3 regions of the Kitasatospora sp. NPDC048286 genome follow, and region 3 is predicted to be linked to each of the others. Evidence: riboswitches for the same ligand, from Rfam matches in the RefSeq annotation. Region 3 holds a riboswitch; each other region holds the start of a gene.

Region 1 (5,499 bases), on a different contig from region 3:
AGGTGGACGGACGGCTCCGAGGACGAGGGAAGACGGCGGCGGTGAAGCTCTTCCGGCTGGACGAACTGGACGCCGAACGGGCGGCCAACGACGGTGCCTACCTGCGGTTCCTGCGCGAACCCCGGATGTCCGCCGGGCTGTACGCGCTCGCCCCCGGCGACACCGACACCCAGACCGCGCACGACCAGGACGAGATCTACCAGGTGATCAGCGGCCGGGCCGAACTGACCGTCGGCGCCGAGACCGCGACGGTCGGGCGCGGCACCGTGGTGTACGTGCCGGCCGGCACCCCGCACCGGTTCCACCACGTCACCGAGGAACTGCGGGTCCTGGTGGTCTTCTCCCCGCCCGAGGACTGAGAACTCCGGCGCTCGCCGAGAACCCCGGCGGTTAGGGTCGCGTCATGAGCACCAAGACGCTGACCGAAGAACTCTGGGCGGCCATCGAGCCGGTGTACGCCGAGATCCTGGCCCACCCCTTCCTGGCCGGGCTCACCGACGGCACCCTGCCGCGCGAGGCCTTCCGCCACTTCGTCGTCCAGGACTCGCACTACCTGCGCGACTACGCCCGCGCCCTCGCCGTCTGCGCCGCCAAGGCACCCGGCGAGGAGGACGTCCGGGCCTTCGCCGACGACGCGGTCGGCGCGCTGGCCGCCGAGCAGGGCATGCACGCCGAGTTCCTCACCGCCTTCGGCGGCAGCGCCGAGCAGGCCGCCGCCGAGCCGGTGCTGCCCACCACCCGGGCGTACACCAGCTACCTGCTGGCCACCGTCTACGGCGGCTCCTTCGCCGAGGCGGTCGGCGCGGTGCTGCCCTGCTACTGGATCTATGCCCGGGTCGGCGAGACGCTGCTCGCCCAGGGCTCGCCCGACCCGCTGTACGCCAAGTGGATCGCCACCTACGGAGACGAGGCCTTCCAGGCGGTGGTCCGCCGGGTGCTGGCGCTCACCGACCGGCTGGGCGAGGAGCTGTCCGCGGCCGAACGCCGCAAGGTGGTCGAGCACTTCGTGACCACCTCGCGCTACGAGTGGATGTTCTGGGACGCCGCCTGGCGCGGTGAGCGCTGGCCGGTCTGAGCTGCACGGGAGCCCCGTCGTCCCGGCCGTCCGGGGTGGTTCGGGCCGAGGGCCGGGCGGATTCTCAGGGGTCACCCGGGGGTTCGGGCTCGGGGTGATCTCGGGGTTCTCTCCGGGCCGTTGGGCCTCGTTCCGGCACTCGCGCCACCGTACGATCGAAGTACGAAAGCAAGCGGGATGCGGCACCGGACGGCGGCCGACCCGAGGGGAGAAGAGGAACCGACATGGCTGAGCTCTGGAAGTCGCTGCCCTCCTGGGTGCGCAACATCGTCATCCCGGTGCTGGTCCTGGTGCTGGCCTGGAACATCGTCGCCTTCGTGTTCGGCGTCGTCGGCGCACTGCTCTCGATCGTGATCAAGCTGCTGGTGGTGGTCGGCATCGCGGCCGCCGTGGTGGTCCTGGTGAAGAAGGCCGCCAAGAGCTGACCGTTCGCCCCGTACCGCCGCCCTGAGGCCCGGCCCCCCGCGAGACGGGGGGCCGGGCCTCGGCCGTTCCCGCATCTCGCGGGGGGCCGATTCCCCGGGGAGGCCGGCCGGCCCGGCTGTTGCGCTCTGGACCTGCGGCGATCGGCTCGCTACGGTGTTGGGCGTCGTGTGCAGGCAACACCGCCTGCGACGCGGGAGCTCGGAGCACCGGGCTGAGAGGACGCTGACCGGGACGTCGACGGACGGACCGACGGCTGCGTCGACCGCAGGAACCTGACCGGGTAATGCCGGCGTAGGGAGTAGAGGTCAGATGACCACGTTCGAAGCACAGCCGCAGTCTGCCCAGGGCGCCCCCAGCAGCGAGCGCACCGGCTACCCGACTCCGGCCTGGCGCAAGGCGTACCGCGAGGGATCGCGCCCCGACCTGCGCGTCCCGTACCGCGAGGTGCGGCTCACCAACGGCAAGTCCGTCCCGCTGTACGACACCTCCGGTCCGTACACCGACCCGTCCTACGAGCCCGACGTGCGGCGCGGCCTGCCCGCGCTGCGGGACGCCTGGATCCGCCAGCGCGGCGACGTCGAGGAGTACGACGGCCGCGAGCCGCGCCCCGAGGACGACGGGATCAAGCACACCTCGCCGCGCGGCGGGAACCTGCGCAACCTGGACGCCGTCTTCCCCGGCCGTCCGCGCCGCCCGCTGCGCGCCCGCGATGGCGCTGCCGTCACCCAACTCGCCTACGCCAAGCGGGGCGTGGTGACGCCGGAGATGGAGTTCACGGCGCTGCGCGAGGGCCTGGCGCCCGAGTTCGTGCGCGCCGAGGTGGCCCGCGGCCGGGCCGTCATCCCCGTCAACGTGAACCACCCGGAGGTGGAGCCGGCGATCATCGGCACCAACTTCCTGGTGAAGATCAACGCCAACATCGGCAACTCGGCCGTCACCTCCTCGATCGAGGAGGAGGTGGAGAAGATGACCTGGGCCACCCGCTGGGGCGCCGACACCGTCATGGACCTCTCCACCGGCCGCAACATCCACACCACCCGTGAGTGGATCCTGCGCAACTCGCCGGTGCCGATCGGCACCGTGCCGCTCTACCAGGCCCTGGAGAAGGTGGACGGCAAGGCCGAGGAGCTGAGCTGGGAGGTCTACCGGGACACCATCGTCGAGCAGTGCGAGCAGGGCGTCGACTACATGACCGTCCACGCCGGCGTGCTGCTGCGCTACGTCCCGCTCACCGCCCGCCGCAAGACCGGCATCGTCTCCCGCGGCGGCTCGATCATGGCGGCCTGGTGCCTGGCCCACCACCAGGAGAACTTCCTCTACACCAACTTCGAGGAGCTCTGCGACATCCTCGCCTCCTACGACGTCACCTTCTCCCTCGGTGACGGCCTGCGGCCCGGCTCGATCGCGGACGCCAACGACGAGGCGCAGTTCGCCGAGCTGCAGACCCTCGGCGAACTCGGCCGGATCGCCCGCGAGCGGGACGTCCAGGTGATGATCGAGGGCCCGGGGCACGTCCCGATGAACAAGATCAGGGAGAACATGGATCTCCAGAAGGAGATCTGCGACGAGGCGCCGTTCTACACCCTCGGCCCCCTCACCACGGACGTCGCGCCCGGCTACGACCACATCACCTCGGGCATCGGCGCCGCGATGATCGCCTGGTGGGGCACCGCGATGCTCTGCTACGTGACCCCCAAGGAGCACCTGGGCCTGCCCAACCGCGACGACGTCAAGACCGGCGTGATCACCTACAAGATCGCCGCCCACGCCGCCGACCTCGCCAAGGGCCACCCCGGGGCCCAGGCCTGGGACGACGCCCTCTCCGACGCCCGCTTCGAGTTCCGCTGGGAGGACCAGTTCAACCTGGCCCTGGACCCGGAGACCGCCCGCGACTTCCACGACGAGACCCTTCCCGCCGAGCCCGCCAAGACCGCCCACTTCTGCTCGATGTGCGGCCCGAAGTTCTGCTCGATGAAGATCAGCAAATCCATCAATGAGAAGTTCGGCAACGGCGCCTCCTCCCCGGAGTACGACGAGGAGGCCGTAGAGGGCATGAAGGCCATGTCCGAGGAGTTCAAGGCCCAGGGCAACAAGGTCTACCTCCCGCTGGCCGACTGACCCCGCGTCCGAAGTACCGCCCCGAGAGCTTCCGCTTCCCGGGGCGGTGCTCCCTCGTCTGCGGTTACTCCTCGACGATGACGCGCTCGCCGTCGGCGTGGAACCCGTGGAAGGTGACACTGACGTCCCGGGTGAACAGGACCTCCGCCGTCTCGGCAGCCGTCCTCATCCGGCCACGCTCGTGATCCGGGGCCGGATGTTGTGGTTGACGTGGAAGAGGTTGCCGGGGTCGTAGGCCTGCTTGACGGCGACCAGGCGGGCGTAGTTGTCGCGGTAGTCGGAGGTGACCCGCTGCTGGTCGTCGGCACTGACGAAGTTGACGTAGCCGCCGGCAGCGGAGTGCGGTTCCAGGGCCGCGTAGTAGTCGCGCACCCATGCGATGTTGGCCTCGGAGTCGGCCGGGTCGGGCCAGGCGCCGACGATCACGGTGGCGAAGTCGGCGTCGCGGTAGGAGAAGGCCGTGGCATCGGGGGCAACCCGGTGGACGGCGCCGTTGAGCGGATAGACGTGGCAGGCCGAATTGACCGTCGGTACCCGCGGACCGTACTCGACGTGTGCGGCGATCGCCCCGTCGGTGAGCTCGGTGGCGAACGTGCCCTTCCAGTACTGGTGCAGGCCGGGCGGCAGCAGCGCGTCGAACATGCCCACCACCGCCGGGTACGGCATCGGGCCTACCATCTCGGCGACCACCGGCGCCACCTCTCGGTACGGCCGCACAGCCCGCTCGGCCTCCTCCATCGCGCCGCTCCAGCAGACGACCATCATCGCGAAGGTGTCGCCGTGCCGGTCCGCCGGGATGAACGGCAGTGGCGGTGCGATCTGGAATCCGGGGAAGACGCTCAGCTCCTCGGGGGCGTCCACGATGGCGTCGCGGTAGAACCGCATGATCTCGGCCGTGTGCCCCAGCTCGTAGAGGATCGGCCCGGCATAGACGTCCTGGACCGGGAAGAGCCGGTACTCGAAGGAGGTCACCACGCCGAAGTTGCCGCCCCCGCCGCGCAGCGCCCAGAACAGGTCGGGGTGGCTCCGCTCGTCGACGACCAGGAACCGGCCGTCTGCCGTCACCACGTCAGCGGAGATCAGGTTGTCGCAGGTCAGACCCAGCCTGCGAGCCAGATAGCCGAAGCCGCCGCCGAGGGTGAGCCCGCCGACCCCGGTGGTGGAGATGATCCCGCCGGTGACGGCCAGGCCGAAGGGGTAGGTCGCCGCGTTGAGGTCCGCCAGGGTGGCCCCGCCCTCGACCCGGGCCGTCCGCCGTTCCGGGTCCACCCGGACACCGCGCATCCCACCGAGATCGGCCACGATGCCGTCGTCGCAGGTCCCGTACCCCGGGGCGCTGTGCGACCCGCCGCGGACCGCCAGGTCGAGTAGGTTCTCCCGGGCGAAGTCCACCACGGCCATGACATCGCCCGCGTTGGCGCACCGCACGACCGCGGCCGGTCTCCGGTCGATCATGGCGTTGTAGACCCTGCGGGCCTCGTCATAGCTCTCGTCGCCGGCAGTGACCACCGCACCGTGCACCCGGCCCGTCAACTCTTCAACCGTCTGTTTGCTCATTTGCGCCGCTCCTGCCGTGGGCCCCGTCCTGTCAGCGGAACGATCGGCGCACTTCGCCGACGGTCCCTGGTTGGCCACCTTTCACGCTACGCCGCGCTGGTGGACGGCCCCACAGGACGCGATGTGCGACCAACGACCGTCCGAGGAGTTCGCCGCTCAGGGCAACCGGGTCCACCTCCCGCTCGCAGACTGACGCAGGAGCCTGGCACCTGAGCGCCGCCCCGAGAGCTTCGCTTCTCGGGGCGGCGCTTCGTTGTTCTCGCTCCGGATGCCCTCCAGTATCTGCATTTTGCAGATACTGGAGCTAGAATGCAGACATGACT
Region 2 (6,139 bases), on a different contig from region 3:
GTGGCTGTGCGGCGCGCCGGTCAGCACCAGCGGGCCGAGGTGGCAGGCGAAGAGCCCCGCGCCGAGGCCCGCCACCGCACTGCCGGCCACCGCTATCGCCGGTTCCCCGGCCAACGCCAGCAGCGCGGTCCCCGCCGAGGCCGTACAGAGCCCGGCCGCCGCCCCCACACCGGCCCGGGGCAGCCCGCCCCGCCGGGCGACCAGGCCGGCCACCGCGAGCACCCCGGCCGCCTGCCCGGCGCTCACCAGTCCCGCCGTCCCGGCCGCCCAGCCGTGGGCCCGGGCGAGCAGCGGGCCGAGCAGCGACACCACCGGCAGCAGCGCCCCGGCCGCCGCGCCGGTGAGCAGCAGCGCGGCCCGCAGCAGCGGGTCGGCCAGGGCGAGCCGGACTCCGGACGCCGCCTCGCGCAGCAGTCCCTCCCGCGGGCCGGACGGCTCCTCCTCCCGGGGGCGTACCCGCAGCAGGACCAGCAGCATGATCCCGAAGCTCGCCGCGTCCGCCAGCGCCGCACCGGACAGCCCGCCGGCCGCGACCAGCAGGCCGCCCAGCGGTGCCCCGAGCAGAACGGCGCTCTGCCCGCCGGCCTGCCGCAGGGCGAGCGCCCGGGGCAGCCGGTCGGCGGGCACCAGGCGGCGCGGCATCGAGCCGCTCGCCGGGAGGTGGAAGGCGTCGACCGTCCCGATCACGGCCGCCGCCGCGACCAGCAGCCACAGCGGCGTTCCCCGGTCGGCCGCCACCAGCGCCAGCGCGCCGGTCGCGACCAGCATCACCGTGTCCCCGACGAGCATCACCCGGCGGGCGCCGAACCGGTCGGCGACCGCGCCGCCCAGCAGGACCAGCGCGGTGCGCGGCACCGTGATCGCGGTCAGGACCAGCCCGGCCGCGCCGCCGCCGTGCGCGGAGGCGGCCCAGCCGAGGGCGAAGTACAGCGCGGCGTCGCCCAGCAGTCCGGCCTGGACCCCGGCCAGCCAGAACAGGTACGGACGGGGCAGCGCGACCGGGGCCGGTGCGCCGGTGGTGGTGGTCATGCCGGGCGACGCTAGGCCCCTCGACCAGGTCGAGGGCAAGCACGCCGAGGGCGCCGCCACCGGCGGACGACCGACGAACTACCGGCGGACCACCGGCTCCTGGAGCTCGGTGACCCACCCCGCCTGGTCCTCCGGGCACTCCAGGTACAGCTCCCGGGCGTAGCCGGCCGAGCGGTAGCCGTTCTGCTCGATGAAGCGGGCGAGTTCCTGGCTGCTGCCCAGCACCTCGTCCATCGAGCCGCGGTGCACGATGGTCGCCGCCTCCTCGATCGGCGGCAGGTCGAGCACCTCGAAGTCGTGCGCGCCCGGCCGCACCGACGAACCGACCGGGATGCCCACCAGGACCAGCACCGCGCCGTTGCCCTCCGGTGCGTCCTGGTAGTGGGCAACGGAAGGACCGGTCGCCTCGATCCCGGCCTCGGCCAGCCGCCCGCACAGCTCGCCGAACAGCGGCCCGATCACCGGTCCGATGTCCTCCGGCTCGTAACTCGCGGCCACACCGCTCAGTTGGGCCACCCGGACGGACGGCACCGGCTTCACCACGACATCGTGTGCGGACATGGTCCCCTCACTCTCGATCGTCCGGAGCCTCGCCTCCACCCGGGCCAGCCGCAGCTCGTCGGCCGCGATCGCCTCGGCGAGCTGGGCCCGCCGCAACCGCAGCATCCCGCGCAGTTCGGCCGGGTCCACCCGCTCGTCCAGGACGGCCCGTACCTGCTGCAGCGTGAAGCCGAGCTCCTTGAGCGCGATCACCCGGTTGAGCCGGGCGAGTTGGGATGCCTCGTAGAAGCGGTACCCGCTGACCGGGTCCACCCGGGCGGGCCGCAGCAGTCCGATCGCGTCGTAGTGGCGCAGCATCCGTACCGACACCCGGCCGTGGCTGGCGAAGTCTCCGATGTTCAACATGGTGCGACCACTCCATCCCCTACCACCGTGTCAGGGTCAACCCCGCTCGCCCACCACCCCCCGGGGAACGCGAAGGGCGGGTGCCGAACGATGTCGGCACCCGCCCTGAGCAGGTGGTTCTCCTACCGGCGGAGAGCGTGGGATTCGAACCCACGGTACGGGGTCACCGCACGACAGTTTTCAAGACTGTTCCCTTAGGCCGCTCGGGCAGCTCTCCAGGCGGAGGTCAGCCTAACGGGTCCGGAGGGGTTCGGTGCACACGTTTCCGCGCGGGCCGTGGGTTACTGGTCGCCCTCGCGCTGGCCGAGGGTGACCTTGGTGTTGAGGGTCTGGCCGTTGCGGGTGTACTCGACGTCGACGGTCTCGCCGGGCTTGTGCGTCCAGATCCGGCTGACCAGGGCCGGGCCGTTCTCGATCGGGACGCCGCCGAGCTTGGTGATGACGTCGCCCGGCTTGAGGCCGGCCTTGTCGGCCGCGCCGCCGGGGGTGACGGCGGGCTGGCCCTGGATGTCCTTGGTCTGGATCTGCGCGCCGTCGCCCTTGTAGTCGTCGTTGCGCAGCACGTCGAGCTTGGCGTAGACCGGCTTGCCGGTCTTGATCAGGGTGTCCGCGACCCACTTGGCCTGGTTGATCGGGATGGCGAAGCCCAGGCCGATGCTGCCGGCCCGGCCGTTGGCGGAGGCGTTGGACTGGATCGCCGAGTTGATGCCGATCACCGCGCCGCCGGAGTCCAGCAGCGGGCCGCCGGAGTTGCCGGGGTTGATCGAGGCGTCGGTCTGGAGGGCGTTCATGTACGAGGCCTGCGAGCCGGTGTCGTCGCCGGAGGCTACCGGGCGGTCCTTGGCGCTGATGATGCCGCTGGTGACGGTGGACTCCAGGCCGTACGGTGCGCCGATCGCGACGGTGGCGTCGCCGACGTTGACCTTGTCGGAGTCGGCCAGCGGCAGCGGGGCCAGCTTGCTCTTGGGCGGGTTGTCGATCTTGACCACGGCGACGTCGTAGCCCTCGGCGTGGCCCAGCACCGAGGCGCTGTAGGAGGTGCCGTCGGCGAACTTGACGGTCAGTTTGCCGCCGCTGAGGGTCGGCGCGACCACGTGGTTGTTGGTGAGGATGTGGCCCTCGGTGTCGAAGACGAAGCCGGTGCCGGTGCCCGACTCGCCGTTGCCCTGCGCCTTGATGGTGACGACGCTGGGCAGCGCCTTCTGCGCGATGGCGGCGATCGAGCCGGGGGCGGGCTCGTTCTTCTGGGTGTCGCTGGCCTGGACGGTGGTGCTGCGGTGGTCGTTCGCGGAGCTGTTGCGGTCGACCCCGTCGGCGACGGACACGCCGAGCGCGCCGCCGGCCAGGCCGGCGACCACCGCGACGGCCGCGATCAGGGCGACCAGGCCGCCGCGCTTCTTGCGCGGGCCGCCGGGACCACCGGGACCACCGGGGTAGTCCGCCGGGTAGCCGAGCGGGCCGGCCGGGCCGCCGGGGTAGCCGGCGCCGCCGGAGGTGGAGTCGTGGGTGGGGCCCCAGCCGCCGAGCGGCTGGCCGGCCCCGAAGGGGTGGTGGCCGTGCGCGGCGGGGGCGGCGGCCGGAGCGGCGCCGAAGCCCTCGTGAGCGCCGGCGGCGGGGACGCCGTGGGTCGGGGTGGCGTACGGGTTGCCGGCCGGCGGCAGGGCCGGGGCGGCGGGCGCGGCTGCGGCGGGGGCCGCGGCGACCGGGGACGGCGGGGCGGGCGGCAGGACCGGCGGCGGCGCGTCGATGTAGCCGGTGGCCGGGTCGACGGCCGGCTCCTCCGCGACGGGCGCGGCGGGCGCCACGGGCGCGGCGGGCGCGGCAGGCGCGGCAGGCGCGGCAGGGGCCTCCGGCGCCGGCACCTTGGTGAAGGCGACGGTGGGCTTGTGCCCACCCTCGGCCGGGACCCCCTCGGCCGGAACGCCCTCGGCCGGGACGGCGTCCACGGGCGGCGCCGCCTCGACGGCAGCGGCATCGGCGGCACCCGCCTCCGGCCCCGGCACCCGCCGGAAGGCCATGGTCGGCTGGTGCCCGCCCTGAGCGGGGCCTTCGGAAGCGGTCTCGGCCGCCCCCTGGCCGGCGGGCTGCTCCCCCTGCGGCCCGGCGGGCCCAACCTCGCGCTCGGTGCTCACGGACGACCTCCATAGCTGGCAGAACCAAGGACCATAGTTTTTCGCACTGACGATTCGATTGCCGTAAGGACCCCTCTGAAGAACTCATAAGAATCCTTAGCCGGTACCGACACCGGTACCGACGGCCGAGGCTCCCCTCCCCCGCCGGACGTCCCGCGATGCGGACCGTACGCCCTCGGCCTTGGGTGTTGGCCCCCGTGCCGGTTAGCCTGTCGCTCACAACTGACACGCGGGAGCTTGGACCCACCAGGCTGAGAGTGCGCATGTCGACCGTACGCCACGCGAGTGACGGACGTTCGAGGGGGCGCTGACCGCCGGAACCTGTCCGGGTAATGCCGGCGTAGGGAGTATCGGCCATGCCGCCTGCTTCGCCATCCTCTTCTTCGGGTGCGCCCGAGTCCAAGGGTTTCTCCGGGTCCACGGCCACGGCCGTCCTGGACCGCCCCCAGCGGGCCGATCACGTCGAGGCGCCCCTGGTGCTCGACACCGAGCCGCCGCGCACGCTGCGCTTCCGGGACCACTTCGCGCTCTGGATGAACCTGGGCGTCAGTCTGATCGGCTTCTCCACCGCCGCCACCGTGCTCGGCGCCCCCGGCAGCGAGCTGTCGCTGGCCGCCGCGGTGACCGCGATCACCGTCGGTACGGTCGTCGGCACCGCGATGCTCGGCCTGGCCTCGCTGATCGGCGCCCGTACCGGCGCCCCCGCGATGGCGAACCTGCGCGGGCTGTTCGGCACCCGGCTGTCGTACCTGCCGACGGTGCTGAACATCGTGCAGTGCATCGGCTGGGGCGTGTTCGAGCTGCTGACCATCTCGGTGGGCGCCCAGACCGTCGCCCACACCACCGGCTACCGCTGGCTGTTCGTCCTGCTCGCCGGCGCGCTGACCACCGTGCTGACCATCTGGCCGCTGGGCTCGATCGCGGTGCTGCGCCGCTTCGTGGCCGGGGCGGTCGCGGTGGCGATGGTGTACTTCACCGTCCAGCTGGGCCGCCAGGGCGTGCCGGACCCGGGCGCGGGCAACTGGCACGGCTTCCTGGGCGCCACCGACGCGATGATCGCGGTGTCGGTCTCCTTCGTCCCGCTGGCCGCCGACTACACCCGGCACTCGCGCACCCCGCGCTCGGCGTTCTGGGGCAGCTTCTCCGGCTACACGATCGCCCAGGTCTGGTGCTACGTGCTCGGCCTGATGGCGCTGCTGCAGTCGGACGGCGACCCGAACCGGATCTTCGACTCCTTCCTCGGGGTCTGGGCCGGCTGGCTGTTCCTGCTGGTGCTGGTGCTGCGCGAGACGGACCAGTCCTTCGCCAACGTGTACTCGACCGCGATGTCGGTGCAGAACCTGCTGCCGAGGGTGGACCGCCGGGTGCTCTCCGGCGCGATCGGCGTGCTGATCACCGTGCTGGCGCTGCAGATCGACGAGTTCACCGACACCTACTACGGCTTCCTCGGCCTGATCGGCTCGGTGTTCGTGCCGCTGCTGGCGGTGCTCGTGGTGGACTACTTCCTCGGCGCCGGCCGGCGCGGCTGGAACCTCTCCGCCGACGCGCCGTCCCGCTGGCTGATGCTGCTGCCGTGGGCGCTGGGCTTCGCCGTCTACCAGTTCATCGCGCCGACCAAGGTGGCCGACTGGTGGACGGACTTCTGGACCTCCGCCCAGGAGGCGCTGCACTTCACCCCGCAGGAGTGGACCTCGGCCTCGCTGTTCGCCTTCCTGGTGCCGGCCCTGGTCACCTGGGCGCTCACCCCGCTCGGCCGCCGCGCCGCCCGGCCCTGACCGCACCTGACCTGACCTGACCTGACCGAACCGGCGAGGCCCGGCGGAACACGGCAGAACACGGCAGAGCACGACTGAGCACGGCGAAGACGGCCCCACCGGTTGGGGCCGTCTTTGTCCGCGCTTCACTTCCGCCACCTATCGTTGGGCCTGTGACCAGCCCAGACCTGTCCTCGACGGCGGCGCGCACCGTGCCGACCGTCCAGGTGATCGCCCACCGCGGTTCCTCCCACGCCCTGCCCGAGCACACCCTCGCGGCCTACCGGCGCGCGCTCGACGAGGGCGCGGACGCGCTGG
Region 3 (6,139 bases):
CCGTCTCCGGGCCCGGCTGTGCCCTGCTTGTGACACGGCTTCGCGCCGCGGGGGCCGGTGCCGTGGGCGCGCCGGACGCTCAGAACGCGGGGTGCTCGCGGGTGTCCAGGTCGGCCCGGCCGGCCATCGCGGAGGAGGCCTCGGCGTGGAAGCGGCGCGGGATGCGGCCGGCCCGGTGGGCGAGCCGGCCCGCCTCGGCGGCGTGCCGCATCGCCTCGGCCATCAGTACCGGGTCCTGAGCCCTGGTCACCGCGGAGGCGAGCATCACCGCGGCGCAGCCCAGCTCCATCGCCAGCGCCACGTCGGAGGCGGTGCCGGCGCCCGCGTCCAGGATCACCGGGACGCCGGCGCCCTCCACGATCAGCTGGAAGTTGTGCGGGTTGCGGATGCCCAGGCCCGAACCGATCGGCGAGCCCAGCGGCATGATGGCCGCGCAGCCGACGTCCTCCAGCTTGCGCGCCAGCACCGGGTCGTCATTGGTGTACGGCAGGACGGTGAAGCCGTCGTCGACGAGCGTCTCGGCGGCGTCCAGCAGCTCGATCGGGTCGGGCAGCAGGGTGCGCTCGTCGGCGATCACCTCCAGCTTGACCCAGTCGGTGCCGAGCGCCTCGCGGGCCAGTCGCGCGGTCAGCACGGCCTCGCCGGCGGTGAAGCAGCCGGCCGTGTTGGGCAGCACCCGGATGCCGTTGCGGGTCAGCACGTCCAGGACGGAGCCCTGGGTGCCGGCGTCGAGCCGGCGCATCGCGACGGTGGTCAGCTCGGTGCCGGAGGCGAGCAGCGCGCGCTCCAGGACCTCCAGGCTGGGGGCGCCGCCGGTGCCCATGATCAGCCGGGAGGAGAAGGACGTCCCGGCGATGGTCAGAAGGTCGTCGGCCATGGTTCAGCCTCCCTGGACGGCGGTGAGGATCTCGATCCGGTCGCCGGTGTCCAGCGCCGTCGCGGGCCACGAACCGCGCGGCACCACGGCCTCGTTGAGCGCGGCGGCGACGCCGGTGTTGGCGGCGCTGACGGAGGCCACCACCTCGGCGAGGGTGGTCCCGGCGGGCAGTCGGCGGGGCTCGCCGTTGACGGTCAGGGTGATCTCGGTCGGGGTGATCTCGGTCGGGGCGGTCCCGTTCTGCGGGATCCCGGTCCGGGTGGTCTCGGTCATGCGGAGGCCTTCGTCGTGGAGCGGTCGGGGGAGAAGCGCAGGGGCGTGAACGGCCTTGCGAGCTCGGGGACTTCGCCGGTGGCCAGGTACTCGGAGACCAGGTCGGCGGTCACCGGGGTGAGCAGCACGCCGTTGCGGTGGTGGCCGGTGGCGGCGACCAGCCCGGGCAGCGAGGTCGGGCCCAGCAGTGGGGCGTTGTCCGGTGATCCCGGGCGCAGCCCGGCTGAGGTCTCCAGCAGCGGGAGTTCGGTGATCCCCGGGACCAACTCGTGGGCGTCGCGCAGGAGTTCGTACACCCCGCCGGCGGTGACGGTGGTGTCGTAGCCCTGCTCCTCGGTGGTCGCGCCGACCACCAGCTCGCCGTTCTCGCGCGGCACCAGGTACAGGTGCCGGCCGCGGACGACGGCACGGACGTTGCGGGACAGGAACGGACGGTAGGCGTCCGGGACGCGCAGCCGCAGCACCTGCCCCTTCACCGGGCGGATCGCGGGCAGCACCCCCTCGGGCAGGCCGGGCAGCCGGTGGCTGTGCGGGCCGGCGGCGAGCACGACCTGCTCGGCGCTCACCGTCTCCCCGGTGCTCAGGCGGGCGCCGGTCGCCCGGCCGTTCCCGACCAGCAGCTCGACGGCCTCGGCCCGGTGGAACAGGACCCCGGCGCCTTCGCAGGCGAAGACCAGGGCGTCCAGCAGCCGGCGGCCGTCCACCTGGTGGTCCTCGGCCACGTGCAGGCCGCCGCGCACCCCGGGGGCGAGCATCGGCTCCAGCTTGCGGGCCTCCCGGCCGGTCAGCCAGCCGGAGTCCAGGCCGAGCCGCTGGTGGAAGGCGTGCAGTTCGCGCAGTTCCGCGCGGTCGTCGGAGTCCAGCGCGACGGCGAGCGTGCCGCAGCGGCGGTAGCCGGTGTCCCGGCCGCCGCCGGCCTCGGTGAGCTCGGCGGCGAAGTCCGCGTACCGCTCGTTCGAGGCCATGCCGAGGCGCAACAGCGGCTCCTCGCCGTACTGCAGCTCGGTGACCGGGGCGAGCATGCCGGCCGCGACCCGGGCCGCGCCGCCGCCGGGGGAGGGGTCGACCACGGTCACGTTCCGCAGGCCGCGCTGGGCGGCGCGCCAGGCGACGGCGAGGCCGATGATGCCCCCGCCGATCACCAGCACGTCGGCGTGGGCGGGCGATGGCAAGCGTGACAAAGCTGCTCTTCTCCCTTCGCCGGTATGACCCGGATCAGGTTCGGACGGTCGCAGGCCGTGTCAGCCCGCCTCTCAGCCCGGTCCGCCGGGCTCCCGTGTGGTGCCCCCACCTTAACGCCGGGGGTCGGCCCGGCCGAAGGCCCGTACGCAGGGTGGACAGCGGTGTGGGCGGTGGGACCCGCCCGGCCGCAGGCCCGTACCGGAGAGGGACCGCCCGCACCTCCCGGCCCACCCCCGGCCGCCGGTCGGCCGCTGAGTACAGTGACGGGCGTGGCAGAGCTGAGCGGAACGGATCAGGTGGTCGTCGTCGGAGCCGGGCTGGCCGGGGCGCAGTGCGCCCTCAAGCTGCGGCAGGGCGGTTGGCGGGGGCGGATCGTGCTGGTCGGCGAGGAGCCGCACGCGCCGTACGACCGGCCGCCGCTCTCCAAGGACGTGCTGCTCGGCAAGGCCGACTCCACCGCCCTGGGCATCGACTACGGGCAGCTCGACATCGAGCTGCTCACCGGCCGCCGCGCCACCGGCCTCACCCCCGGCGTGCTGCACACCGACGGCGGCGACCTCCCGTACGGCTCGCTGGTGATCGCCACCGGCGCCGTGCCGCGCGCCCTGCCCGGCGCCGAGCGGGCGCACCTGCTGCACACCCTGGACGACGCCCTGGCGCTGCGCGCGCTGCTGCGCCCCGGGCTGAGGCTGGTGCTGGTCGGCGCGGGCTGGATCGGCGCCGAGGTGTCCACCGCGGCCCGCGCGGCAGGCTGCGAGGTGACGGTGGTCGAGGCCGGTCCGGCGCCGCTGCCCGGCGCGCTGCCGACGGAGATCGGCTCGGCGATGGCCGCCTGGTACGCCGCGGCCGGGGTCGAGCTGCACTGCGGCGTCGGCGTGGCCGCCGTGGAGCCCGGCGCGGTGCTGCTGGCGGACGGCTCGCACCTGCCCGCCGACGAGGTGGTGGTCGGCATCGGGGCCCGCCCCGCGACCGGCTGGCTGGCCGGCTCCGGGGTCGAGCTGGACGCGACCGGCGCCGTCGTCGTGGACGGGCGGCTGCGCACCTCGGTGCCCGGCGTCTTCGCGGCCGGCGACTGCGTCAGCTACCCGTCGGCCCGGGCCGGCGCCCGGCTGGCCGTCCAGCACTGGGACCACGCCCTGCAGTCCGGTGAGGCGGTGGCCGCCGCCGTCCTGGGCGCGGACGCGCCGGACTACGACCCGGTGCCGTACTTCTGGTCCGAGCAGTTCGGGCGGATGGTCCAGTACGCCGGCCGGCACGCCGAGGGCGACGTGCCGCTCTGGCGCGGCGGTCCGCAGGACGCCGAGTGGTCGGTGCTCTGGCTGCGCGACGGCGTGCCGAGCGCGCTGCTGACCGTGGACCGGCCGCGCGACCTCACCCAGGGGCGCAGGCTGATCGAGCGCGGCACGGCGCTGGATCCGGCCCGCGCGGCAGACCCGTCGGTGCCACTGAAGGCGGCCGTGGCGTAGGGCCATGTGCGCGGTGGGCCGTGGAGGTGGCAGTCTGGTGCCGTGAGTGAGATCGATGCCAAGACTGAAGCCCTGGTCCCCGAGTGGCTGTACCTGCCCGACATCTCCGAGCGGTGGGGTGTGCTGGTCACCGAGGTCCGCAACATGGTCAAGCAGGGTGACCTGATCGCGGTCCGCCGCGGTCCCAACAAGTCCCTGCAGGTCCCGGCGGCCTTCATCGACGAGACCGGCCCGGTCAAGCACCTGGTCGGCCTGCTGACCGTGCTGCGGGACAGCGGCTTCTCCGACGACGAGATCGTCGAGTGGCTGTTCACCGAGGACGAGTCGCTGCCCGGCAGCCCGATCCAGGCGCTGTGGGAGAACCGGGCGACCGAGGTCAAGCGCCGCGCCCAGGCCATGGCGCTGTGATGACGGACCCCCGTGCCGCCCTCGCCGACGCCCGGCTGTACCTGTGCACCGACGCCCGTCGGGAGCAGGGCGACCTCGCCGAGTTCCTGGACGCGGCGCTGGCGGGCGGGGTGGACGTCGTCCAGCTGCGCGACAAGGGCCTGGAGGCCCGGCAGGAGCTGGCGGCCCTGGAGGTCTTCGCCGACGCCTGCCGCCGGCACGGCAAGCTGCTGGCCGTCAACGACCGCGCCGACGTCGCCCACGCGGCCCGGCCGGACGTGCTGCACCTCGGCCAGGACGACCTGCCGGTACCGGCCGCCCGGGCGATCCTCGGCGAGGACGTGCTGATCGGCCGCTCCTGCCACGCCGAGTCCGAGGTGGACGCGGCGATCGCCGAGCCCGGCGTGGACTACTTCTGCACCGGCCCGGTCTGGCCGACCCCGACCAAGCCGGGCCGCCCGGCCCCGGGCCTCGGCCTGGTCTCGTACGCGGCGAAGCAGGCCACCGACCGGCCGTGGTTCGCGATCGGCGGGATCGACCTCGGCAACCTGGACGAGGTGCTGGCCGCCGGCGCCCGCCGGGTCGTCGTGGTGCGGGCGATCACCGCCGCGGCGGACCCGGGGGCGGCCGCCGCCGAGCTGTCCCGCCGGGTGCGCGCCGCGCTCTGACCGCCCGGATCCGCGGAACCCGCCGGATCCGCCCGGATCCGCGGGGCCCCGCTCCGAACCGGTAGGACCCGCCCGAGGCCGTCGCCGTCCGTCAGTACTTGCGGACGGTGGCGGCCTCGGCCAGTGCCAGCAGCACCGTACGGGCCCGCCCGTCGGCGAGCGGCGCCGCCTCCAGCGCGGCCAGCGACTGCCGCATCAGCTCCTCGATCCGGCGTTCCACCACCTCCGGCGCGCCGCTGCGGGCGACCAGCGCGCGCAGTTCGGCGACCTCGGGGGCGGCCAGGTCCGGTGCGCCGAGCCGCTCGTCCAGGTGCCGGGCGTCGGCGGCCGACAGGCCCCGCATCGCGTGGGCGACCAGCAGGGTGCGCTTGCCCTCGCGCAGGTCGTCCCCGGCCGGCTTGCCGGTGACGGCTGGGTCCCCGAAGACGCCGAGCAGGTCGTCGCGCAGCTGGAAGGCCTCGCCCAGCGGCAGCCCGAACGCCCCGTACGCCTCGACCAGCTCGGGGCCGGCGCCCGCCAGCAGCGCCCCCACCTGGAGCGGCCGCTCGATGGTGTACTTCGCGGACTTGTAGTGCAGCACGGTCTGCGCGCGGTCCAGCGCGCCCTCGTCGGTCGAGTCGCCGGCCACCGGCTCCAGCACGTCCAGGTACTGGCCGAGCATGACCTCGGTGCGCATCAGGTCGAACACCGGCTTGGCGGCCAGGACGGCGGCGGGCTCCAGGCCGGAGCGCAGGAAGAGCTCGTCGCACCAGATCAGCAGCAGGTCGCCGAGCAGCACCGCGGCCGAGGTGCCGTACTGCTCGCGGTCACCGCGCCAGCCGTTGTCGCGGTGCAGCGCCTCGAAGCGGCGGTGGACCGAGGGCAGGCCGCGGCGGGTGTCGCTGCGGTCCATCAGGTCGTCGTGGACCAGGGCGCTCGCCTGGAGCAGCTCCAGGGCGGCGGCCGCGTTGGCGATCGCCTCGCCGGTGGCGCCCCCGGCCGGGCCGCCGGCGCCGCGCCAGCCCCAGTAGCAGAACGCCGGGCGCAGTCGCTTGCCGCCGTCCAGCAGGAAGTCGCGCAGCGCGTCGGCGGCGGGGGCCAGCCGGGGCGAGATCTTGTCGAGCAGCACGGACTGGTCGTCCATGAACGCGGCGAGCGCCGCGTTGACGCGGGTGCGGACGTCCTCCACGTCAATGGGATTGGCCGCACTGCTGGCCGCACTGATGGCCGAACCGGGGTTGGCCGGCCGGGTGCTGGACGAGGTCACGATGGGGCTCCGCTGGTTCTCTGGGGTGCAGCAAGCGTAG

The links. Region 3 has a riboswitch for thiamine pyrophosphate ahead of thiO (glycine oxidase ThiO). Riboswitches for the same ligand answer to the same signal wherever they lie in the genome.
Region 1: it holds a riboswitch for thiamine pyrophosphate, as region 3 does, so the genes downstream of both, thiC (phosphomethylpyrimidine synthase ThiC) here and thiO (glycine oxidase ThiO) in region 3, are expected to answer to the same signal.
Region 2: it holds a riboswitch for thiamine pyrophosphate, as region 3 does, so the genes downstream of both, ACGF13_RS03465 (purine-cytosine permease family protein) here and thiO (glycine oxidase ThiO) in region 3, are expected to answer to the same signal.

Annotation. Positions count from the first base shown of each region.
Region 1 is NZ_JBICZE010000015.1:22,232-27,730, forward strand. Features, by position in the region: gene ACGF13_RS30930 (cupin domain-containing protein) at 42-359, shown strand; gene tenA (thiaminase II) at 404-1,075, shown strand; gene ACGF13_RS30940 (DUF5326 family protein) at 1,300-1,500, shown strand; TPP riboswitch at 1,682-1,816, shown strand; gene thiC (phosphomethylpyrimidine synthase ThiC) at 1,811-3,619, shown strand; gene ACGF13_RS30950 (FAD-binding oxidoreductase) at 3,785-5,176, opposite strand; gene ACGF13_RS30955 (antitoxin) at 5,494-5,499, shown strand, end outside.
Region 2 is NZ_JBICZE010000001.1:735,460-741,598, forward strand. Features, by position in the region: gene ACGF13_RS03445 (MFS transporter) at 1-1,029, opposite strand, end outside; gene ACGF13_RS03450 (MerR family transcriptional regulator) at 1,108-1,935, opposite strand; tRNA gene ACGF13_RS03455 (tRNA-Ser) at 2,065-2,152, opposite strand; gene ACGF13_RS03460 (S1C family serine protease) at 2,217-4,067, opposite strand; TPP riboswitch at 4,287-4,431, shown strand; gene ACGF13_RS03465 (purine-cytosine permease family protein) at 4,424-5,842, shown strand; gene ACGF13_RS03470 (glycerophosphodiester phosphodiesterase) at 5,995-6,139, shown strand, end outside.
Region 3 is NZ_JBICZE010000002.1:358,878-365,016, reverse strand. Features, by position in the region: gene ACGF13_RS05960 (thiazole synthase) at 80-877, opposite strand; gene thiS (sulfur carrier protein ThiS) at 881-1,150, opposite strand; gene thiO (glycine oxidase ThiO) at 1,147-2,331, opposite strand; TPP riboswitch at 2,326-2,438, opposite strand; gene ACGF13_RS05945 (NAD(P)/FAD-dependent oxidoreductase) at 2,593-3,798, shown strand; gene ACGF13_RS05940 (Rv2175c family DNA-binding protein) at 3,841-4,206, shown strand; gene thiE (thiamine phosphate synthase) at 4,206-4,853, shown strand; gene ACGF13_RS05930 (polyprenyl synthetase family protein) at 4,945-6,099, opposite strand.